Regions from separate parts of the Streptomyces sp. MK7 genome, predicted to be linked through region 1. Evidence: riboswitches for the same ligand, from Rfam matches in the RefSeq annotation. Region 1 holds a riboswitch; the other holds the start of a gene.
The links. A riboswitch is a leader RNA that binds a small molecule or an ion and turns the genes downstream of it on or off. The one in region 1 is predicted to bind glycine.
Positions count from the first base shown of each region.

Region 2: it holds a riboswitch for glycine, as region 1 does, so the genes downstream of both, gcvT (glycine cleavage system aminomethyltransferase GcvT) here and gcvP (aminomethyl-transferring glycine dehydrogenase) in region 1, are expected to answer to the same signal.

Region 1 is NZ_JAVACL010000048.1:37,707-49,477, reverse strand. Features, by position in the region: gene R2S09_RS33740 (FHA domain-containing protein) at 1-112, shown strand, start outside; gene R2S09_RS33735 (MerR family transcriptional regulator) at 153-890, shown strand; gene R2S09_RS33730 (bifunctional nuclease family protein) at 990-1,463, shown strand; gene R2S09_RS33725 (MerR family transcriptional regulator) at 1,716-2,399, shown strand; gene R2S09_RS33720 (DNA polymerase IV) at 2,656-4,113, shown strand; gene R2S09_RS33715 (PRC-barrel domain-containing protein) at 4,138-4,515, opposite strand; glycine riboswitch at 4,629-4,723, shown strand; gene gcvP (aminomethyl-transferring glycine dehydrogenase) at 4,900-7,785, shown strand; gene R2S09_RS33705 (ABC transporter ATP-binding protein) at 8,170-9,261, opposite strand; gene modB (molybdate ABC transporter permease subunit) at 9,314-10,126, opposite strand; gene modA (molybdate ABC transporter substrate-binding protein) at 10,156-10,992, opposite strand; gene R2S09_RS33690 (molybdopterin-binding protein) at 11,357-11,752, opposite strand.
Region 2 is NZ_JAVACL010000009.1:45,377-57,147, forward strand. Features, by position in the region: gene R2S09_RS13385 (L-serine ammonia-lyase) at 51-1,418, opposite strand; gene glyA (serine hydroxymethyltransferase) at 1,493-2,755, opposite strand; gene gcvH (glycine cleavage system protein GcvH) at 2,773-3,150, opposite strand; gene gcvT (glycine cleavage system aminomethyltransferase GcvT) at 3,320-4,447, opposite strand; glycine riboswitch at 4,641-4,740, opposite strand; gene R2S09_RS13405 (AAA family ATPase) at 4,906-5,616, shown strand; gene R2S09_RS13410 (enhanced serine sensitivity protein SseB) at 5,658-6,458, shown strand; gene R2S09_RS13415 (enhanced serine sensitivity protein SseB C-terminal domain-containing protein) at 6,630-7,430, shown strand; gene R2S09_RS13420 (ABC transporter permease) at 7,766-8,773, shown strand; gene R2S09_RS13425 (ABC transporter substrate-binding protein) at 8,842-10,635, shown strand; gene R2S09_RS13430 (ABC transporter permease) at 10,780-11,771, shown strand, end outside.

The DNA of each region.
Region 1 (11,771 bases):
CGGCACGTACGTCAACCGGGAGCGGATCGACCAGGTCGCGCTGTCCAACGGCGACGAGGTGCAGATCGGCAAGTACCGGCTGGTCTTCTACTCCAGCCGACAGGGCTACTGACCCTCCCCGGACTCGTCCGGGGAGATCCCAGGGAAGGTCCATGCTTCAAACACCGAGCGGTGGTGCCGGGCACGGCACCACCGCCGCGGACAGTGGGCTGATGAGCATCGGCAGCGTGCTGAACGTGCTGCGCGAGGAGTTCCCCGAGGTCACCATCTCCAAGATCCGTTTCCTGGAGTCGGAGGGCCTCGTCGAGCCGCGGCGCACCCCCTCGGGGTATCGCAAGTTCAGTCCGGACGACGTCGAGCGCCTCGCCCGCGTGCTGAGATTGCAGCGTGACCACTACCTGCCGTTGAAAGTGATCCGCGAGTATCTGGACGCGGTGGAGCGCGGTGAGGCCGTGCAGCTGCCGGTGCTCGGCCGGCAGCGTGACGGCGAAGCCGTGCCGGCGCCCGCCGAGACACCCGCGGCGGCCCGGATCGGCCGGGCCGAGCTCCTCGCCGCCGCGGAGATCGACGAGGAGGTCCTCCAGGAGTGGGAGTCGTACGGGCTGGTCACTCCGGTGGAGGACGGCGCCTACGACGCGGAGTCGGTCACCGTCGCCTCACTGGTCCGTGAGCTGGGACGTTTCGGGATCGAACCCCGTCATCTGCGGGTGATGAAGGCGGCCGCCGACCGGGAGGCCGGGCTCGTCGACCAGGTGGTGGCCCCGCTGCGGCGCCACCGCAATCCGCAGACCAGGGCCCATGCCGAGGCCCGCACGAAGGAGCTGGCTGCGCTCACGGTGAGACTGCACGCGGCGCTGGTGCAGACCGCGCTCGGCGTGCGGCTGCCCTGAACCGGCCACCCCGGGCCGGTACCGGCCGCGGCGGCCGGATCGACCTCCCGTTTCCGGCCCGACTACCCAAACATCCCGGGCACGGCCTAGGGTTGCTGTGTGAACGAGCTCGATGTCGTAGGTGTCCGGGTCGAAATGCCCTCCAACCAGCCGATCGTGCTCCTGCGTGAAGTGGGGGGCGACCGCTACCTCCCCATCTGGATCGGGCCGGGGGAGGCTACGGCCATCGCCTTCGCCCAGCAGGGGATGGCCCCCGCGCGGCCGCTGACCCATGACCTGTTCAAGGACGTGCTGGAGGCCGTCGGCCAGGAGCTCACGGAAGTGCGCATCACGGACCTGCGTGAGGGCGTCTTCTACGCGGAGCTGGTCTTCGCGAGCGGGGTCGAGGTCAGTGCTCGTCCGTCCGATGCCATAGCGCTGGCGCTGCGCACCGGCACGCCGATCTACGGCAGTGACACGGTGCTCGACGACGCGGGCATCGCGATCCCGGACGAGCAGGAGGACGAGGTGGAGAAGTTCCGCGAGTTCCTCGACCAGATCTCGCCGGAGGACTTCGGTACCAGCAACCAGTGAGGTTCGGGGCTTCGGCCCCGACGGTGGTTGCGGGGGTCGGACCCGGCAAGCAGTGAAACGCCGACATATGCCACCGGCCACCGGGAGCGCTCGGCCGTTCCCCGCGTGGCATTCCGCTAGCCTTTCCCCACGACGGGGCACGGGAAACCACTCGTAGGGTGATTATCACTCGGCGTGCCGAGTGTGGCGATCGTTGACGCACCCCCGGTGACTGCCTACCGTCGAGGAGGCAGGTCAAGGACGGAGGTCGGCGTGAGAAGCAGCGGCGACGGTACGGCTGGGGGTGCCCCCGGTCGTGAGGTCGGGGGAAGGGGTCCGTATCCTCCTCCGGGCTCTCGGCTCCGCGCGAGCATGGGCTACCCCCATCACGTCAGTGCGGCCGATCACGCTCCGCAGCGGCCGACGGTCGTGCCGAGCAGCAAAGGGGCGGCGTCCATGGCGTCCGAGCAGATCGGCTACCGCGGTCCGACGGCCTGCGCGGCCGCCGGCATCACCTACCGGCAACTGGACTACTGGGCGCGCACGGGCCTGGTCGAGCCCAGTGTGCGGCCCGCCTACGGGTCCGGCACGCAGCGGCTGTACAGCTTTCGTGACGTCGTGGTCCTCAAGATCGTCAAGCGGTTCCTCGACACCGGTGTCTCGCTGCAGAACATTCGTACGACCGTCCAGCACCTGCGCGAGCGCGGCTTCCGCGACCTTGAGCGCATGACGCTGATGAGCGACGGCGCCACGGTCTACGAGTGCACCTCGCCCGACGAGGTCCACGCCCTGCTCCAGGGCGGCCAGGGCATCTTCGGCATCGCCGTCGGCGTGGTGTGGCGCGACGTGGAGAGCGCGCTGTCCCAGCTGCACGGCGAGCGCGTCGACACCGGCGAGACCCTGGTGGGCCACAACCCCGGCGACGAACTCGCCCGACGGCGCAACCGGGCGGTCTGAGCGCGGCCCGGCCGGGCCGCGGCCGCTCAAACCGGGCCACGGCCTCCGCGGGCCCGTTCTGGGCGGGCCGTGGGGCGGTGTCGGCCGGACCCGCGGCGACCATGCCGACTCGGCGCGCCGAGCGCCGTCGGCGGGTGCTGAGGGGGCTGTGAGGCCGTGCCGGCCGGGTGGGGGCCGCGTGGTGGGCGGGGGCCCACGACTGCCGGGCGGGTCCCGTTTCGGGCCGTTGTCAGTGGTGTGGTGCAGCATCGGAGGTGTGAGAAGCGCGCCGACGATCCTGCATCTCGACATGGATGCCTTCTTCGCCCAGGCGGAGCAGGCGTCCAAGCCGAGCCTGCGCGGGAAGGCCGTCATCGTGGGCGGTCTCGGGCCGCGCGGGGTGGTCGCCACAGCGTCGTACGAGGCACGGGTCTTCGGTGTCCACTCGGCGATGCCGATGGCCCAGGCGCGGCGACTGGCTCCGAACGCCGCGTATCTCGTGCCGCGCTTCGGCTTCTACCGGTCCATCAGCGAGCAGGTGATGGGGCTGCTGCGGGCGCTGTCACCGCTGGTGGAGCCGCTCAGCCTGGACGAGGCGTTCGTGGACCTGGAGGCCGGGGGAGCGGCCTGGGACGCCGACTCCGCCCGGCTGGCCGGGATCCGGCTGCGCGCCGACATCCGTGCCGTCACCGGCCTGACGGGCTCGGTGGGCCTGGCCGCCTCCAAGATGCTCGCGAAGATCGCCTCAGAACAGGCCAAGCCCGACGGACTGGTCCTCATCGAGCCCGGCACCGAGCGGGCCCTGCTGGGCCCCATGTCGGTGCGGACGCTGCCCGGCGTGGGCCCGGCGACGGGCGACCATCTGCGGCGGGCCGGGATCCACACCGTGGACGAGCTGGCCGAGGCGGGTGAGGACGAGCTCGTACGGCTGCTGGGCAAGGCGCACGGGCAGGCGCTGTACGCCATGGCGCTGGCGCACGACGAGCGGCCCGTGGTCGCCGAGCGCGAGGCCAAGTCGGTGTCGGTCGAGGACACCTACGACGTGGACATCCACGACCGGCTGCGGGTGGGCCTGGAGGTGCAGCGGCTCGCCGACCGGTGCGTACGTCGGCTGCGCGGGGCCGGGCTGTCGGGCCGCACCATCGTGCTGAAGGTACGGCGCTACGACTTCTCCACGCTGACCCGCTCCGAGACGCTGCGCGGGCCCACCGACGACCCGGCGGTGGTGCGGGAGGCGGCGGCCCGGCTGCTGGACTCGGTGGACACCACGGGCGGGGTGCGGCTGCTCGGTGTGGGCGTGTCCGGGCTCGCCGACTACACGCAGGAGGACCTCTTCGCCCAGGCGGCCGGCGCGCACATGGACGGCCCTGAGGAAGAAGCCGCGGACGAACCGGCCCCGGAGCAGTCGGCGCCCGCAGAGCGGCACTGGCCGGCGGGCCACGACGTACGGCACACCGAGCACGGGCACGGCTGGGTCCAGGGCAGCGGCCTCGGCCGGGTCACGGTCCGCTTCGAGACGCCCGACTCCGAGCCCGGACGGGTACGGACCTTCCGCGTCGACGACCCGGACCTGGAGCCGGCGGACCCACTCCCGCTGGTGCGGCGAAGACCGGACGCCGCCGCAAGCCCTGGCGTCACCGGCAGCATCGAGGCGACCGGCAGCACCGAAGTGACCGGCCGCACCGAGGCGACCGACAGCGCGTCCTCGGTGGCCGGCGGGATCCGGCCCGCGTAGAACCCGGCCGGGCGCCGCTCGCTCTCAGCCTTCCTCGGAGCCGGATCCCGCGAGCTTGCCGAAGTCGCGGTCGGGGAGGGCGGGGGGAGGCGCCACGTCGAGACCGTAGTGGTGGTAGAGCTGCAGTTCCTGTTCGGGGGAGAGGTGGCGGCCGACGCCGAAGTCGGGGGCCTCCTTGATGAGGGCCCGGTCGAAGGGGACGTGCAGTTCGCCGTCGACCAGCTCGCTGGGCTCGAGCGGCACAAAGGCGTCCCGGGAGAACAGGCCGGTGCGTATGGCGGCCCACTCCGGCACACCGGTCGCGTCGTCGAGGTAGACCTCGTCCACCGTGCCGATCTTGGTGCCGTTCCGGTCGAACGCCTTGCGGCCGATCAGGTTGCGCGGATCGTTGTCGGTCTGCACGGTCCCTCCACTAGGTCGCAACTCATTCGTAAGCACTACAAAAGAGCACAATCGGGACGGCGGCCACTCGAGCCCGCCTCGTGAAGCCCGCTGGTACGCTGGCAAACGGCTGCTGACCCCGTGCGGGAGAGTCCTCCACCACCATCGGAGGCGCCGAAGGAGCAAATCCTCCCCGGAATCTCTCAGGCCCCTGTACCGCACGGACGAGGTCACTCTGGAAAGCAGAGCGGGTGTCGACGGCTTCCGCTCTCACCGACGGTGAAAACCGGGTGCCCTCGGGCGGTCCGGTGAAGCTCTCAGGTTGAGATGACAGAGGGGGAGGCCGTCGGGGCACCCGAGCCGTGGTGTCCCTCGAAGGTCGCGTCAGACCAGGAGGCCTCCGCAATGACCGCCCAGCGCATTCCGCTCTCCGAGCTCGAACAGGGCATTCCCTTCGAGCAGCGCCACATCGGGCCCGACCAGGAGGCGCGGGCCAAGATGCTCGCGCAGGTCGGTTACGGCTCGCTCGACGAGCTCACCGCCACCGCGGTGCCGGATGTGATCAAGAACGCCGACGCGCTCGACCTGCCGGGCGCCCGCACCGAGGCCGAGGTGCTGGCGGAGCTGCGCTCCCTCGCCGACCGCAACCAGGTCCTCGGCTCGATGATCGGTCTCGGGTACTACGGGACGTTCACGCCGCCCGTCATCCTGCGCAACGTCATGGAGAACCCGGCCTGGTACACCGCGTACACCCCGTACCAGCCGGAGATCTCCCAGGGCCGCCTCGAGGCGCTGCTGAACTTCCAGACCATGGTCGCCGACCTCACCGGCCTGCCGACCTCCGGCGCCTCCCTCCTGGACGAGGGCACCGCCGCCGCCGAGGCGATGGCGCTGTCCCGGCGCATGGGCAAGAACAAGAAGGGCCTCTTCCTCGTCGACGCGGACGCGCTGCCGCAGACCATCGCCGTCATCGAGACCCGCGCCGAGCCGACCGGTGTCGAGGTCGTCGTCGCCGACCTCAGCGACGGCATCCCCGCCGAGATCGCCGAGCGCGAGATCAACGGCGTGCTCCTGCAGTACCCGGGCGCCTCCGGTGCCGTACGCGACCTCAGGCCGGTGATCGACCAGGCGCACGAGCTCGGCGCGCTGGTCACCGTCGCCGCCGACCTGCTCGCCCTGACCCTGCTGAAGTCCCCCGGCGAGCTGGGCGCGGACATCGCCGTCGGCACCACCCAGCGCTTCGGTGTGCCGATGGGCTTCGGCGGTCCGCACGCCGGTTACATGGCGGTGCACGAGAAGTTCGCCCGCAGCCTGCCCGGCCGCCTGGTCGGCGTCTCCGTGGACGCGGACGGCAACAAGGCCTACCGCCTCGCCCTGCAGACCCGTGAGCAGCACATCCGCCGCGAGAAGGCCACCAGCAACATCTGCACCGCCCAGGTGCTGCTCGCCGTCATGGCCGGCATGTACGCCGTCTACCACGGCTCCGAGGGCCTGAAGGGCATCGCGCAGCGCACCCACCGCTACGCCACGATCCTCGCCGAGGGCCTGAAGGCGGGCGGTGCCGAGGTCGTCCACGGCGCCTACTTCGACACGATCACGGTCAAGACCGAGGGCCGGGCCGCCGAGGTCGCCGCCGCCGCCCGCGAGGCCGGCGTGAACCTGCGCCTCGTGGACGCCGACCACGTCTCGATCGCCTGCGACGAGACCACCGACCGGGCCCAGCTGCGCACCGTGTGGTCCGCCTTCGGCGTCGAGGCCCGCATCGAGGCCCTGGACGCCGCCGCCGCGGACGCCCTGCCCGAGGGCCTGCTGCGCACCGACGCCTACCTCACCCACCCCGTCTTCCACCAGCACCGCTCCGAGACGGCGATGCTGCGCTACCTGCGCAAGCTGGCCGACCGCGACTACGCGCTCGACCGCGGCATGATCCCGCTGGGCTCCTGCACCATGAAGCTCAACGCGACCACGGAGATGGAACCGGTCACCTGGCCCGAGTTCGGCGGGCTGCACCCCTTCGCGCCCGCCGAGCAGGCGCAGGGCTACCTCACCCTCATCCACGAGCTGGAGGATCGGCTCGCCGAGGTCACCGGCTACGACAAGGTCTCGCTCCAGCCCAATGCCGGCTCCCAGGGTGAGCTCGCCGGTCTGCTCGCCGTCCGCGGCTACCACCGTGCCAACGGCGACGACCAGCGCACCGTCTGCCTCATCCCGTCCTCCGCGCACGGCACGAACGCCGCCAGCGCCGTGATGGCCGGCATGAAGGTCGTCGTCGTGAAGACCGCCGAGGACGGCGAGATCGACGTCGAGGACCTGCGGGCGAAGATCGAGCAGCACCGCGACCAGCTGGCCGTGCTGATGATCACCTACCCGTCCACGCACGGCGTGTTCGAGGAGCACGTCGCCGACATCTGCGCCCAGGTGCACGACGCCGGCGGCCAGGTCTACGTCGATGGCGCCAACCTCAACGCCCTGGTCGGCCTCGCCAAGCCGGGCCACTTCGGCGGCGACGTCTCCCACCTGAACCTGCACAAGACGTTCTGCATCCCGCACGGCGGCGGCGGTCCCGGCGTCGGCCCGGTCGCCGTACGCTCCCACCTGGCGCCGTACCTGCCCAACCACCCGATGCAGCCCGAGGCCGGACCGAAGACCGGCGTCGGTCCGATCTCGGCCGCGCCCTGGGGCTCGGCGGGCATCCTGCCGATCTCCTGGGCGTACGTCCGGCTGATGGGCGGCGAGGGTCTCAAGCGCGCCACGCAGGTCGCGGTCCTCAGCGCCAACTACGTCGCCAAGCGCCTGGAGCCGCACTACCCGGTGCTCTACACCGGCCCCGGCGGGCTCGTCGCGCACGAGTGCATCGTCGACCTGCGGCCGCTGACCAAGGCGACCGGTGTGACCGTGGACGACGTGGCCAAGCGGCTGATCGACTACGGCTTCCACGCGCCGACGATGTCCTTCCCGGTGGCCGGCACGCTGATGATCGAGCCGACCGAGTCGGAGGACCTGGCCGAGCTGGACCGCTTCTGCGACGCGATGATCGCGATCCGCGCCGAGATCGAGAAGGTCGGCTCCGGCGAGTGGCCCGCGGAGGACAACCCGCTGCGCGGCGCCCCGCACACCGCGGCCGCGCTCGGCGGGGAGTGGAAGCACGCCTACAGCCGTGAGGAGGCGCTCTTCCCGGCGGGTGTCTCGGCCGCGGACAAGTACTGGCCGCCGGTGCGCCGGATCGACCAGGCCTTCGGCGACCGGAACCTGGTCTGCTCCTGCCCGCCGCTGGACGCGTACGAGGACTGAGCCGGCTCCCCGGGTGGCGTGGAGCCGCCCGGAGGTTCCTGGACCACCACCAGGAGAACCGTCCAGGGGCCCCGCTCCGGCCTTCCGTGGCCGGAGCGGGGCCCTTTGCCGTAGTCGCCGCAACCTGCCGGTATGTGCCGCCACGCGCCGCTGTCACGCCGTGGCGGGCCCGGGGTGAGGCCGTGGGCGGGCACAAAGGCCAGGGCGGGCCTGATACCCGGGAGGGCAGGGCCGAGGGCCGAGGGGCGGATCGTCAGGACAGGGCGGGTCTGAGGCCGTAGAGGGCAGGCCGGGGCCGTGAACGACAGGCCCGAGGCCACTGCGTGCCCGCCGAAGGCCAGTGGTCATGTCGCGCGCGAGCCGCGTCAGGCCGTGGCGGCCCCTTCAGGCCGGGTAGGCGTGGGTCTGGGCCGCCTTGACCGCCGCCCAGACGACCGCGCCCGGGTGCAGGTCGAGTTCCGCCGCGGCGACCGTGGTCAGGTCGGCGGCGAGAGCCAGCTCGCCGGCAAGGTCCGCGCGGATCTGGTCGCCGTGCGTCTCCAGGCCCGCGACCTCGCAGCGCCACAGGTTGCGCGCGCTGGAGCCGGAGGGGCGGTCCCGGTAGAGGGTGACGGCGCCCGGCGGGAAGGCGACGAAGGCCGGTCCGGACAGGTCCTCGGTGGTGGCGAGGACCGGGCCGCCGTCCAGCCGTACGGTGTGGCCCTCGGCCTGCCCGCGATACAGGTTCAGGCCGACCAGCTGCGCGATGTAGTCCGTGCGCGGTCGGCGGGCGATGTCGGACGGGGCACCCTCCTGCACCACGCGCCCGTGTTCGACGACGACGAGCCGGTCCGCCAGCACCATCGCGTCCAGCGGATCGTGGGTGACCAGGACGGCGACGGCCTCGAACTCGGCGAGGTGCCGGCGGAGCTGGGCCCGGACCTCCAGGCGTGTACGGGCGTCCAGTGCGGCGAGCGGCTCGTCCAGGAGCAGCAGCCGGGGGTGAGTGGCCAGGGCGCGGGCCAGGGCCACTCGCTGGGCCTGGCCACCGGAGAGCCTGCGCGGCTTGACACCGGTGTGGTCGGCCAGGCCCATGCGCGCCAGCCACCGGGAGGCCAGCGCACGGGCCTCGGCCTTGCTGGCGCCCTGGCAGCGCGGCCCGAAGGCCACGTTGTCCAGGGCGGACAGGTGCGGGAAGAGCAGGTAGTCCTGGAAGACGACCCCGACCGGACGCGCCTCCGGTGGCGTACGGTCCAGCGTGGCGCCGTCCAGGCGCAGATGGCCGCCGGTGAGGGGGACCAGGCCGGCCAGAGCGCGCAGGGCCGTGGTCTTGCCGGCGCCGTTCGGGCCGAGCAGGGCCACCACGTCGCCGGGGGCGGCGGTGAGCGTCACGTCGAGACGGAAGGCGCCGCGGTCGACGACGAGCCGGGCGTCCAGCCCGGCACTTTGCAGGTCCTCGGCGCGGACGCCGCTCGTGGTCTCGTCGATGTCGGTCATGAGGTGATCGTCCAGGATGCGGGATGGTTCGTGCCGGGGATCCGCGGCGGCCTCATGAGGATGCCGTCGTCCAGCGGTCCCGCAGACCCGCGAGCACCGCGATCGACACCGCGAGGAGCACCAGGCTCAGCGCGATCGCGGCGGCCGGGTCATTCTGCAGGGCCAGATAGACCGCCAGGGGCATGGTCTGGGTACGGCCGGGGAAGTTGCCCGCGAAGGTGATCGTCGCGCCGAACTCGCCGAGCGCCCGCGCCCAGGCCAGCACGGCACCCGCCGCGATGCCCGGCGCGATCAGAGGCAGGGTGACCCGGCGGAACGCGGTGAAACGGGACGCGCCCAGTGTGGTGGCCGCCTCCTCGTAGCGCGGGTCCGCGGCACGCAGTGTGCCCTCGACGCTGATGACGAGGAAGGGCATGGCGACGAACGCCTCCGCGACCACCACACCGGCCGTGGTGAACGGCAGCGTGATCCCGAACCAGGAGTCCAGCCACTGCCCGACGACCCCGTTGCGCCCCAGCGCCAGCAGCAGTGCCACACCGCCCACCACCGGCGGCAGGACCAGCGGCAGCGTCACCAGGGCCCGTACGAGGCCGCGTCCGGGGAAGTCGGTCCGGGCCAGCAGCCAGGCCAGCGGGACGCCGAGGACCAGGCTGACGGCGGTGGCGGCGGTGGCACTGATCAGGGACAGCTGGAGCGCCTGCCACACCTCCGGGCTGGTCAGCTGGTCGGGCAGGCTGCGCCAGGGGGCGCGGATCAGCAGGGCCAGCAGCGGCAGCAGCAGGAACGCCAGGCCCACCAGCGCCGGCACCAGCAGGGGGAGCGGGACGCCCCGGGGGACACGCCTGCGCCGTGGCCCGTTCTCCATGGTCACCGCGCCGGTGTCGTGGGTCGTGGTCACGGCTTGAGGAACCCGGCCTGTGTCAGGACCTTCTGACCTTCGGCGGAGCGCACCAGCGCGATGAAGGCCTTGGCCGCCGCGGAGTCGCGCGCGTTGTCCAGGAGGGCGATCGGGTAGTCGTTCACGGCCTTGGCCGCCTCGGGGAACTCCACGCCCTCCACCTTGCCACCGGCCGCCTTCACATCGGTCTTGTAGACCACCGCGGCGTCGGCCTCCTTCAGCACCACCTTGTTCAGGGCGGACTTGACGTCCTGCTCGTAGGAGACCGGGGTGAGCTCGAGGCCGGCGGCGCTGAGTGCCTTCTGCGCGGCGGCACCGCAGGGCACCGCTCTGTCGCACAGGACGACCTTCAGCCCGGACCTGGTCAGGTCCTTCAGAGCGGAGATCCTGTCGGGGTTGCCCGGCAGGGTCGCGATCTCCAGCTGGTTGCGGACGAAGGTGGCCGGGGCGCCGGCCGTGTCCTTCTGGTCGGTCACGATCTTCATGGTCCTGGGGCTGGCCGCGGCGAAGACATCGGCGGGGGCTCCGCCGGTGATGCTCGCGGCGAGGGTGTCGCTGCCGCCGAAGTTGAAGGTGACCTTGGTGCCCGGGTGCTGCTGCTCGAACTCCTTGCCCAGCGCCGTGAAGCTCTCCTTCAGGGAGGCGGCGGCGAAGACGGTCACCGTGCCGGTCACCTTCTGGGAGGAGGACGTCGCCGATCCGGACCCGGACGACGACGAGCCGTCGGAAGACGACGAGGAGGACGCGGAGGAGCAACCGCTGAGGGCCAGCAGAGCCGCGGCTCCCGCACCGGCCACCTGCAGTGTCCGGGTCCGGCGCACGGAACGGTTCATCACGGATCTACTCCTCTGCTGCCGCACGGAAGGTGTCGCGCCCCGCCACGGCCGAAGTGCGGCCGTGACGTGATGATAATGCCGCAAGTGCGAGCCGGAAGTCTTCTGTCACGTCGCATGAGCTGACCTTCCCACGTTTCAGGGTCGCATATGCGTTTGCATGAGGCGGTTGCTCAGGTACGGAGACGGCGGAGGTGGTGGCCGTGGTGATCGCGGGACTCGTCCTGACCGGAGATCTCGCCCGGCCGGCCCGTCTGACCGTGCCGGACCTGAAGCTGTGGGGCCGGGGGAGGGCTGCGGCGAGGTCGTAGGCGCAGCCGTGGCTGCCGGGCGCCCGGCGCGGGCATCGGGCCTGCCGGCGCTGTCAGGTCCGGTCGATATGTACGTTTGTCGACTTCACGCGAGCGGTCGCCTCCATGCCCACCTCCAGGCCCAGTTCCTCGACGGCCTCCCGGGTGAGCAGCGAGACCAGGCGGTGTGGTCCCGCCTGGATCTCCACCTGTGCCGCCACGTCGCCGAGCTTGATGGCCGTCACGATGCCGGGGAAGGCGTTGCGGGCCGAGGTGTAGGAGACCTCCTCGTCACCGCCGCCGGACCGGGCCAGTTCGACCGAGAAGGCGGCTAGGTCGCGGCCGTCGACGAGCCGCCGCCCGCTCTCGTCGCGGTGGGTGGCCACCCGGCCCGCGTCCGCCCAGCGGCGTGCGGTGTCCGGACTGACGCCGAGCAGACGGGCCGCCTGGCCGATCGTGTAGGACTGCATGCCGGTCACGATAGGGCCG
Region 2 (11,771 bases), on a different contig from region 1:
GGCCCCCACAGCGCTGAAAGTGACGGACGCGCTGGTCAGGGCCCACCCTTCTAGCACTCGATGATGTTCACCGCGAGTCCGCCGCGGGCGGTCTCCTTGTACTTGACCGACATGTCGGCGCCGGTGTCCTTCATGGTCTTGATGACCTTGTCGAGGGACACCTTGTGGGAGCCGTCGCCGCGCAGGGCCATGCGGGCGGCGGTGACGGCCTTCACGGCGGCCATGCCGTTGCGTTCGATGCAGGGGATCTGGACCAGGCCGCCGACCGGGTCGCAGGTCAGGCCGAGGTTGTGCTCCATGCCGATCTCGGCGGCGTTCTCCACCTGCTCCGGCGTGCCGCCCATCACCTCCGCCAGCGCCCCGGCGGCCATGGAGCAGGCGGAGCCGACCTCGCCCTGGCAGCCGACCTCGGCGCCGGAGATGGAGGCGTTCTCCTTGAACAGCATGCCGATCGCGCCCGCGGCGAGCAGGAAGCGGACCACGCCGTCCTCGTCGGCGCCGGGGATGAAGTCGATGTAGTAGTGCAGGACGGCGGGGATGATGCCGGCCGCGCCGTTGGTGGGGGCGGTCACCACCCGGCCGCCGGCCGCGTTCTCCTCGTTGACCGCCATCGCGTACAGGGTGATCCACTCCATGGCGTGCGCCAGCGGGTCGCCCTCCGCGCGCAGCTGGCGGGCCGAGACCGCGGCCCGGCGGCGGACCTTCAGACCGCCGGGCAGGATCCCCTCACGGGTCATGCCGCGCCGGACGCACTCGCGCATCACCCGCCAGATCTCCAGCAGACCCGCACGGATCTCCTCCTCGGTGCGCCAGGCCCGCTCGTTCTCCAGCATGAGGGAGGAGATCGACAGGCCCGTCTCCTTCGTGAGGCGCAGCAGCTCGTCGCCGGTGCGGAAGGGGTACTTCAGCACGGTGTCGTCGAGCTTGATGCGGTCCGCGCCGACCGCGTCCTCGTCCACGACGAAGCCGCCGCCGACCGAGTAGTACGTCTTCGACAGCAGCTCCGTCCCGGCGGCGTCGTACGCCCAGACCGTCATGCCGTTGGCGTGGTAGGGCAGGGCCTTGCGGCGGTGCAGGACCAGATCGTCGTCGAAGGAGAAGGGGATCTCGTGCTCACCGAGGAGGTTCAGGCGGCCCGCCGCCTTGATGTCCTCCACCCGCTCGTCCGCCGTCTCCACGTCCACCGTGCGCGGCGAGGCGCCCTCCAGGCCGAGCAGGACCGCCTTGGGGGTGCCGTGGCCGTGCCCGGTGGCGCCGAGCGAGCCGTACAGCTCGCAGCGCACGGACCCGACGGAGGCCAGCAGGCCTTCGTTGCGCAGTCGGCGCGCGAACATCCGCGCCGCGCGCATCGGGCCGACCGTGTGGGAGCTGGACGGGCCGATGCCGATCGAGAACAGGTCGAAGACCGAGATGGCCACGGTCACTCCTCAAGACAGCAGAAACGCACAAACAGGGGGTGGTGGGGCACCCTCACGGGTGCCCCACCGGCGAGTCACTTGTTCAGAGACGGGTACAGCGGGTGCTTGTCGGCCAGGGCCTTCACCCGGGCCCCCAGCGCCTCGGCGTCGTAGGACGGCTTCAGAGCCTCGGCGATCACGTCGGCGACCTCGGCGAAGTCCTCGGCCGTGAAGCCTCGGGTCGCCAGGGCCGGCGTACCGATCCTGAGGCCCGAGGTGACCATGGGCGGACGGGGGTCGTTCGGCACCGCGTTGCGGTTGACCGTGATCCCGACCTCGTGGAGGCGGTCCTCGGCCTGCCGGCCGTCCAGCTCCGAGTTCCGCAGGTCCACCAGGACCAGGTGCACATCGGTGCCGCCGGTCAGCACGTCGACGCCGGCCGCCCGGGCGTCGTCCCGCACCAGGCGCTCGGCCAGGATGCGGGCGCCGTCCAGGGTACGACGCTGGCGCTCCTTGAAGTCGTCGCCGGCCGCGACCTTGAAGGCCACCGCCTTGGCGGCGATCACGTGCTCCAGCGGACCGCCCTGCTGACCGGGGAAGACCGCGGAGTTGATCTTCTTGGCCAGCTCGGCGGTGGACAGGATCACACCGCCGCGCGGGCCGCCCAGCGTCTTGTGGGTCGTGGTGGTGACGACATGGGCGTGCGGCACCGGGTTGGGGTGCAGGCCCGCCGCGACCAGGCCGGCGAAGTGCGCCATGTCGACCATCAGGTAGGCGCCCACCTCGTCCGCGATCCGGCGGAAGGCGGCGAAGTCCAGCTGGCGCGGGTAGGCCGACCAGCCGGCCACGATCAGCTTCGGCCGGGACTCCTTCGCCAGTCGCTCCACCTCGGCCATGTCGACCAGGCCGTCGTCGCCCACGTGGTAGGCGACGACGTCGTAGAGCTTGCCGGAGAAGTTGATCTTCATGCCGTGGGTCAGGTGCCCGCCGTGCGCGAGGTTCAGACCCATGATCGTGTCGCCGGGCTGGAGCAGCGCGAACATTGCGGCCGCGTTCGCCTGGGCACCGGAGTGCGGCTGCACGTTGGCGTGCTCGGCGCCGAACAGGGCCTTGATGCGGTCGATGGCGATCTGCTCGACCACGTCGACGTGCTCGCAGCCGCCGTAGTAGCGGCGGCCCGGGTAGCCCTCGGCGTACTTGTTGGTCAGGACCGAGCCCTGGGCCTCCATGACGGCGACCGGGGCGAAGTTCTCCGAGGCGATCATCTCCAGCGTGGACTGCTGGCGGTGCAGCTCGGCGTCGACCGCGGCGGCCACCTCCGGGTCGAGCTCGTGCAGGGGCGTGTTCAGAACAGTCATGTGCTTGTGTCCGCTCCTCAGCCGGCGGTCTCGGCGGCGTACTCGTCGGCGGAGAGCAGGTCGGCCGGCTCCTCCGTGACACGCACCTTGAACAGCCAGCCGCCCTCGAAGGGCGCGGAGTTCACCAGCGACGGGTCGTTCACCACGTCCTCGTTGACCTCGGTGACCTCACCGCTGACCGGGGAGTACAGGTCGGAGACCGACTTGGTCGACTCCAGCTCGCCGCAGGTCTCGCCCGCGGTCACCGTGGTGCCGGCCTCCGGCAGGTCGGCGTAGACGACATCGCCGAGCGCGTTGGCCGCGAACTCCGTGATGCCGACCGTCGCGACGCCGTCCTCGGCGGGCGACAGCCACTCGTGCTCCTTGCTGTAGCGCAGCTGCTGGGGGTTGCTCATGGCCTGAATTCTCCTGTACGCGGGGGACTGCTGGTGACTGAGGACTGCTGAAAACGCTGGTGAGCAGGGTGATGTGCCGGGCGTCACACGCGCGGGCACGACACGCGGGCACATGGCGTCCGGGCACCCGGTGCCGCACGGGTGCCGCCGGCGCCCTGCCGGACCAGTCTTACTTCTGCCGCTTGTAGAAGGGCAGCGCCACGACCTCGTACGGTTCGTGCCTGCCCCTGATGTCCACGCCGACGCCCGGCGTGCCCGGCGCGGCGTGCGCGGCGTCGACGTACGCCATGGCGACCGGCTTGCCCAGGGTGGGGGAGGGGGCGCCGGAGGTGACCTCGCCGATCAACTCTCCGCCCGCCACGACGGGGTACCCGGCGCGCGGCACGCGACGGCCGTCGGCGACCAGGCCGACGAGCACCCGGGGCGGCTGGGAGGCGGCGCGCTCGGCGGCGGCCAGCAGCGCCTCGCGGCCCACGAAGTCGCCTTCCTTGTCGAACTTGACCACCCGGCCGAGCCCGGCGTCGAACGGGGTGAGCCCGGTCGTCAGCTCGTGCCCGTACAGCGGCATGCCGGCCTCCAGGCGCAGCGTGTCGCGGCAGGACAGCCCGCACGGCACCAGCCCGGCGTCCGCTCCGGCGTCGGTCAGCGCCTGCCACAGCTTCTCGGCGTCGGCCGGCGCGACGAACAGCTCGAAGCCGTCCTCGCCGGTGTAGCCGGTGCGCGCGATCAGCGCGGGCACCCCGGCGACCGTGCCGGGCAGGCCGGCGTAGTACTTCAGGCCGTCCAGGTCGGCGTCGGTGAGGGACGCGAGGATGCCGGGGGACTCGGGTCCCTGCACGGCGATCAGGGCGTAGTTGTCCCGGTCGTCGCGGACCTCGGCGTCGAAACCGGCCGCCCGCTCGGTGAGCGCGTCCAGCACGACCTGGGCGTTGGAGGCGTTGGCGACCACCATGTACTCGGCCTCGGCCAGCCGGTAGACGATCAGGTCGTCCAGGATGCCGCCGTCCTCGCGGCAGATCATGGTGTACCGGGCCCAGCCCACGCCGACGGAGGCGATGTTGCCGACCAGGGCGTGGTTCAGCAGGGCGGCGGCCTGCGGTCCGGTGACGGTGATCTCGCCCATGTGGGAGAGGTCGAAGAGCCCGGCCCGGGTGCGCACGGCGATGTGCTCGTCACGCTCGGAGCCGTAGCGCAGCGGCATGTCCCAGCCGGCGAAGTCGGTCATCGTCGCACCGAGCGCGCGGTGCACCGCGTCGAGCGCGGTATGGCGGAGCGGACGGGGTGCGGAACTGCTCATCGGGCGTGTCTCCCAGGCGGTGGGGGTCCCCCCGCGCGAGTGAGGCCGAGCGTGGGGAGGGCGAGGACGGATCGGTGTCCTCCCCATCTGTCATCGGAACCTGAGAGGTTCGCCATGACCGCCGTAGGACGGATGATCACGGCTTGCACCTTGGGTGGAGCCACTGCGGCAGCGGCCCGCTTTTCAGATGTGCCTCGCCCGCGCGGTAACGGGGCCTGAGAGATTCAAGGGAGGGACTTGCTCCTTCGGCGCCCCAGCGAGACGGCTGCTGGGAACTCTCCCGCGCGGATTCAAGCGGCCTGTATGCAGTTGGCGCGCACATCATTGCACGCCGGGCCGGATCACGTCAGGCCGCATCTGTGACCGACCCGTGGCAGAACGCGCACGAAATCACCGGACCCTGGGCATTACCTTCTCTTTACACTCGACGGGGAACCGTCACCACCCAGGGGAGGACGATGACGGTGAACAGGACCGCGCCGGCGTACGCCACGACCCGGGCCCTCGCCCTGCCCGGCCGGCCCGGGGCCCGGAGGCCGCTCGCCCCGGCCCGCGAGCACGGCGGTCGCCCCGTGCCCGTGGTGCGCGACCTGCGCGAGCGGGCCGGCCGCGGCCCGCACGCGCTGCTCTTCGGCCCGCACGACCTGGCCGTGGTCACCGGCCTGCCCGGCAGCGGCAAGTCGACCCTGATGCGGCGTGCGGTGCGCGGCCCGAGGATCGACTCCCAGGACACCCGCGACCGCTGGGACGCCCGCCTTTCGCCCCGCCTGCCCTACGTGCTCTACCGCCCCCTGGTCCGCCTCGCCCACTACGCCGCGCTGCGCCGCGCGCTGCGCTCCGGAGAGGGGCTCGTGGTCCACGACTGCGGCACGCAGAGCTGGGTCCGCGGCTGGCTGGCCCGCGCCGCCCGCCGCCGCGGCGGCACGCTCCACCTCATCCTGCTGGACGTCACCCCCGAGACCGCCGTGGACGGCATGCGCCGGCGCGGCCGCGGTGTCTCCCGCTACGCCTTCCTGCGCCACCGCAGGGCCGCGGCCCGCCTCCTGCGCGCCGTGGAGCGGGGTGAGCTGCCGGGGGGCTGCGGCTCGGCCGTCCTGCTGGACCGCGAGGCGGCGGCCGCGCTGCGCCGGATCGGCTTCACCGGCCCGTCCCGCACCGGCACCCGATAGCCTTTCGGTCACAACAGCGGTTCCCAGCAGGTGGTAGGCGAATGGACATTCCGGCGGACTTCTCCGGGGGCTACCCCGCGGACTTTCCGGCACAGGCGCATCCCCAGCCGCACGGCGGATGGCCCGGCAACGAGCTGGAGGAAGTGCTCTCGGCCTCCCTCGGCATCCCTTCGGCCGGCGGCCGGATCATCGAGGTGCTGGGCCGCAGCTTCCTTTGGGTTCCGCTGCCCAGCGGCGGTGGCCCGCACAGCGGTCCGCTCGACCTGCCCACCCTGGAGATCGACGGCCAGGCCTATGTCCCGGTCTTCAGTTCCGAGGAGCAGCTCCGCCAGGTCGCCGGCCCTCACATGCCCTACGTCATCGCGCCCGCCGTCGAGTTCGCGCGCGGGCTGCCGCCGCAGGCCGGCATCGCGCTGAACCCGGAGGGCGTGGTCGGCATCCCGCTGCCACCGCCGGCCGTGGCCGAACTGTGCCGGGCCGGGCGCACCGAACTGGACGGCCCCGGCGGCGGCCGCGTCCGTCTGTTCGAACCCGACTGGCAGGACGACCCGGTGGACTTCCTGGCCTCCGCCTCCGCCGAGTTCGCCGAGACGGGCGTGGTCCTCGCGGCCCGCCGCTGCCTGGCCGCCATAGAGACGGCCGACCCGGTGATGTTCATAGGCGTCGAGCTCTCCCAGTGGGACGGCGACCTGCGCGCCCGTCCCCTGGAGGCCCTGGGCCGGGCCCTCGCCGAGGTCCCCGTCCAGTGGCCCGTCAACCTGGTCCTGCTGGACGTGACGGACGACCCGGTGGCGGGCTGGCTGAGGGAGAAGGTCCGGCCGTTCTACCAGTACGGCCACTGAAGATCCTCCAGGGCGGCGGGACGGCGCCGGCATGCGGCCGGGCCGCGGAGCGCGACAGGCCGTGACCTCCCCGCACCCGCGGGACGACACCACGCACCGGGCTCGCGGGCGGGCTCTAAGCTGGACCCACGGCTCGGTCGAAACGTTGCTTGTACGAAGGGGCGGTAAAAAGTGAGCGCGAGCGGCACGGCCGCGGCCGGGCACGTGGAGCAGACGCTGCGCCAGGTGACGCCCGGACGCTACGACGCCTACGAGGCGCTGCTGCGCGCCCTCGCGACCCCGACCTCCGGCCAGGTCTGGATGCTGCTCTGGCACGGCCAGGCGGGTTCCCCCGACGCCCAGTACGGCCACATGGACGTCGAGGGCCACGGCTACGCGCCCTGTGTCACCTCCGCGCAGGAGCTGTCGGCCAGCGGCTGGAACCGGTCGTACGAGGTGGTGGACGCCCTCGACGTCGCCCGCGTCCTGTACCCCGACCGCTACGGCCTGTGGCTGAACCCGCACGCCCCGGGCGGCGGCGTCGGCATCCCCTGGCTGGATCTGCGCCGCATCGCCACCGGCCTCGACCGCCAGCCCGCCGGACCGCTCAGACTGTCCGAACCGGCCATCGAGATCCCTCACTTCTACGCCCTGCTGACGCAGAACGCCCACCGGACCCCGGCGGTCCGCTCGCTGCGGCGCGCCTGGGTGCAGCCCGCGCTCGGGGCGCCGTACCTCGCCGTCGGCCTGGACGTGTACGACACCTCCCCGCCCGCCGTCGACTCGGTGCGGGCGATGATGCGGCAGTCCGTCGGCGCGGTCCCCGACGGGCTGCCGGTGTCGACCGTGGCGATGTCCGACGAGTTCGACCCGGTGGCGATGTGGCTGCGCGCCAACGCCCGCCCGTTCTACGACCGCGAGGCCCACGCCGCCCCGGCGGTCCAGAACCCGCCGGGCGGCTACGGCTACCCGCCGGCCGGGGGCGGATACTGATCCGGAAGTACCGGTTCCGCTGACCTCGACCGGCTCCTCGATCGGGTCGCGGAAAGGACTTCTGCGCGCGTAGATGGGGGCGGAAGGTCCGGTTCTGACACGGAAAGGCCTAACTGGCCCATGTCCGACCCCCGTTACCCACTGTCCGGATAACGGAACCCTTCTGCCTGCATCACGTTTACGCATCCATTCACCGTCAAGTCTGGCAACAGATCGCCAATGCGTTGAAGACTCCCGCACCAAGGGGGCTTCGCCCCTGTGTACGACGGACTGATGATGCCGCTACAGCGGCAAGTGCGGGCCGGCTACCGCCGGTTGAGAGGGGTCCCTGCCTAATGACGGCACCATTGCACGAGCCGACCGCGGAAGCGGCCCCCAGCGCGGCCGACGAAGCGGCGGTTGCCACCGCGGGCGTGAAGGCCGTCCAGGGCCGCTCCCTGGGACGGATCGCCTGGGAGCGCCTGAAGCGGGACAAACTCGCACTGACGGGTGGCGTCGTCGTGCTCGTCCTCATCGCGATCGCGCTGCTCGCACCGGTGATCGCCAATCTCGTCGGGCAGGACCCGGACGCCTATCACGAGAACCTGATCGACCCGCTGTTCGGCACCCCCAGGGGGTCGCTGGGCGGCATCAGCGGTGACCACCTGCTGGGCGTCGAGCCGGTCAACGGCCGCGACATCTTCGCCCGCATCGTCTACGGCGCACGCGTCTCGCTCCTGGTCGGCTTCCTGTCCGCCATGGTCGCCGTCATCCTCGGCACGGTCCTGGGCATCCTGGCCGGCTTCTTCGGCGGCTGGGTCGACTCGGTCATCAGCCGTGTGATGGACGGCCTGCTGGCCTTCCCGCAGCTGCTGTTCACCATCGCCCTGGTCTCCGTGATGCCGAGCAACATGCTGGGGCTGACCGGTTCCAGCGTGCGGGTCTTCGTGATGATCCTGGTCATCGGCTTCTTCGGCTGGCCCTACATCGGACGTGTGGTGCGCGGCCAGACGCTCTCGATGCGCGAGCGCGAGTACGTCGAGGCCGCCCGATCACTGGGCGCCGGGCGGTTCTACATCCTGTTCAAGGAGCTGCTGCCCAACCTGGTCGCGCCGATCATCGTCTACACGACGATGATGATCCCCACCAACATCCTCACCGAGGCGGCACTGAGCTTCCTGGGCGTGGGCGTCAAGCCGCCCACGTCGTCCTGGGGGCAGATGCTCTCGAGCGCGATCGACTACTACGACTCGGACCCCATGTACATGGTGGTCCCGGGTGTGGCGATCTTCATCACCGTTCTTGCCTTCAACCTCTTCGGCGACGGCGTGCGGGACGCGCTCGACCCGAAGGGCGCCCGCTGATGCGCCAACCCCAAGCGTCCCGTGGCACCAACACGGGGTCTCTCATCAAATCCGGAGGATCCGAGATCGTGACTACCCAACGCACCTCAGGGCGGCGCAAGCAGGCGTTGGCCGCCGCTGCTGCGGTCGCCGCACTGCTGACCACGGCGGCGTGCGGCGGCGGCAGCGACGACAAGGGCGGGTCGAAGACCGGCGCCGCCGGCTACGACGCCGCGAACAACAAGGTCGCCCAGGCCTCGCTGGTCAAGAAGGGCGGCACGCTGAAGTTCGGTGGTGCCCAGGACGCCGACTCGTGGGACACCACGCGCGGCTACTACGGCTTCATGTGGAACTTCGCCCGCTACTACAGCCGCCAGCTGGTCACGGGCAAGACGGAGCCGGGCAAGGCCGGCGCCCAGCTCACCCCGGACCTCGCCGACGGCCTGGCCAAGGTCACGGACAACGGCAAGACCTACACGTACCACCTGCGTGACGGCATCACGTGGGAGGACGGCAAGCCGATCACGTCCAAGGACATCAAGTACGGCATCGAGCGCGTCTGGGCGCAGGACGTGCTGTCCGGCGGTCCGACCTACCTCAAGGACTTCCTGGACCCCAAGGGCGAGTACAAGGGCCCGTACAAGGACAAGTCCGCGGACCACCTGGGCCTGAAGGCCATCGACACGCCGGACGACAAGACGATCGTCTTCCACCTGCCGAAGGCCAACTCGGACTTCGAGGAGGTGCTGGGCCTGGTCTCGGCCTCCCCGGTCCGCCAGGACATGGACACCAAGTCCAAGTACGGCCTGCACCCCTTCTCCTCCGGCCCGTACAAGTTCCAGTCGTACAGCCCGGGCAAGAGCCTGACCCTGGTGCGCAACACCAACTGGAAGCAGGCCTCGGACCCGATCCGCAAGGCGTACCCGGACAAGATCACCGTTCAGTTCTTCTCGGACGCCAACCAGCTCGACCAGCGTCTGCTCAACGGTGACCTGGACCTGGACATCAACCAGACCGGCATGTCGCCCCAGGGCCGTACCACCGCCCTGAAGCAGCACAAGGCCAACCTGGACAACCCGGTCTCCGGCTACATCCGGTACGCGGTCTTCCCGCAGAGCGTGAAGCCGTTCGACAACATCGAGTGCCGCAAGGCCGTCATCCTCGGCGCCGACCACGTCTCGCTGCAGACCGCCCGAGGCGGCCCCGTCGCCGGTGGTGACATCGGCACCAACATGCTCCCGCCGTCCGTCCCGGGCGCCGAGGGCCAGCAGTACGACCCGTACGGCATCTCCGGCGCGAACAAGAACGGCAACGTCGCCGAGGCCAAGAAGGCGCTGAAGGCCTGCGGTCACCCCAACGGCTTCTCCACCACCATCGCGGTGCGCAACAACAAGCCGGTCGAGGTCGCCACGGCCCAGTCGATGCAGGCGTCGCTGAAGAAGATCGGCATCAACGCGCAGATCGACCAGTACGACGGCTCGCAGACCACCGGCATCATCGGCAGCCCTTCGAACGTGAAGAAGAAGGGCTACGGCATCATCATCATGGGCTGGGGTCCGGACTTCCCGACCGTCCAGGGCTTCGGTCTGCCGCTGTGGGACAGCAAGTACATCCTGCCGAGCGGTAACAACAACTACGCCCTGATCAAGGACAAGGCGCTGGACGGCCTCTTCGACCAGTACGTCACCACGCTGGACGACGCCGGCAAGACCAAGATCGCGACCGAGATCAACCACAAGGTCATGGAGGGCGCGTACTACCTGCCCTTCACCTTCGAGAAGTTCATCAACTGGCGCTCGGACAACCTGGCGAACGTCTACACGACCGACAACTACAGCGGTATGTACGACTTCGTCAACCTCGGCCTGAAGAACCCGAAGTAAACCCGGCACACCCGCCGTACGGCACGAAAGGCAGGTGAAGGCCGGCGCGGCGTGGTCGCGGGCCACCCGGGGAGCCCCCCACGGTCCACAAGACAGTGGAGGGAGACCGCAGGTGGCCCGCGGTCCCGCGGCGGGCCGTAAGCTGTGCTCGCTTACCTCATCAGGCGGCTCTTCGCCGCCGCAGTGATGCTCGTGGTCATCGTCATGGTGGTCTTCGGCATCTTCTTCCTCGTCCCCAAGTGGGCGGGCGTCGACATCGCCCTGAGCTTCGTCGGCAAGCAGGCAGACCCGGCCGCCGTCGAGGGGGTCCGGCAGAAACTGGGCCTGGCCGAACCGATCTACTGGCAGGTGTGGGAGTTCTTCAAGGGCATCTTCGCGGGCCGCACCTACTCGGGCGGCGGCGACGTCACCCACTGCGCCGCGCCCTGCTTCGGCTACTCCTTCAAGAGCGAGCAGGCCGTCTGGCCGGTGCTCACCGACCGCTTCCCGGTGACCCTGGGACTCGCGCTCGGCGCCGCCGTGCTGTGGTTGATCTTCGGTGTCGCCGCCGGTGTGCTCTCCGCGCTCAAGCGGGGCAGCATCTGGGACCGCGGCGCGATGGTCGTCGCCCTGGCGGGTGTCTCCCTCCCCATCTACTTCACCGGCCTGCTCAGCCTGGCGATCTTCGCTTTCGGACTGCACTGGCTCGACGCGCAGTACGTGCCCCTCTCCCAGAGCGTCGGCGGCTGGTTCGGCGGCATGATCCTGCCCTGGATCACCCTGGCCTTCCTGTACGCGGCGATGTACGCCCGGATCACCCGCGCCACCATGCTGGAGATCCTCGGTGAGGACTACATCCGCACGGCACGCGCGAAGGGCCTCAAGGAGCAGACGGTCATCGGCAAGCACGCCATGCGCTCCACGATGACCCCCCTCCTGACCATGCTCGGCATGGATCTCGGCGCGCTCATCGGCGGCGCCATCCTGACCGAGTCCACGTTCAACCTGCCCGGTCTCGGCCGCGCCGTGCTCGACGCCATCAGGAACCAGGACCTGCCCATCATCCTCGGCGTCACCCTGATCACCTCCCTCGCGGTGCTCATCGCCAACCTCGTGGTGGACGTCCTGTACGCCGTGATCGACCCCCGAGTGAGGCT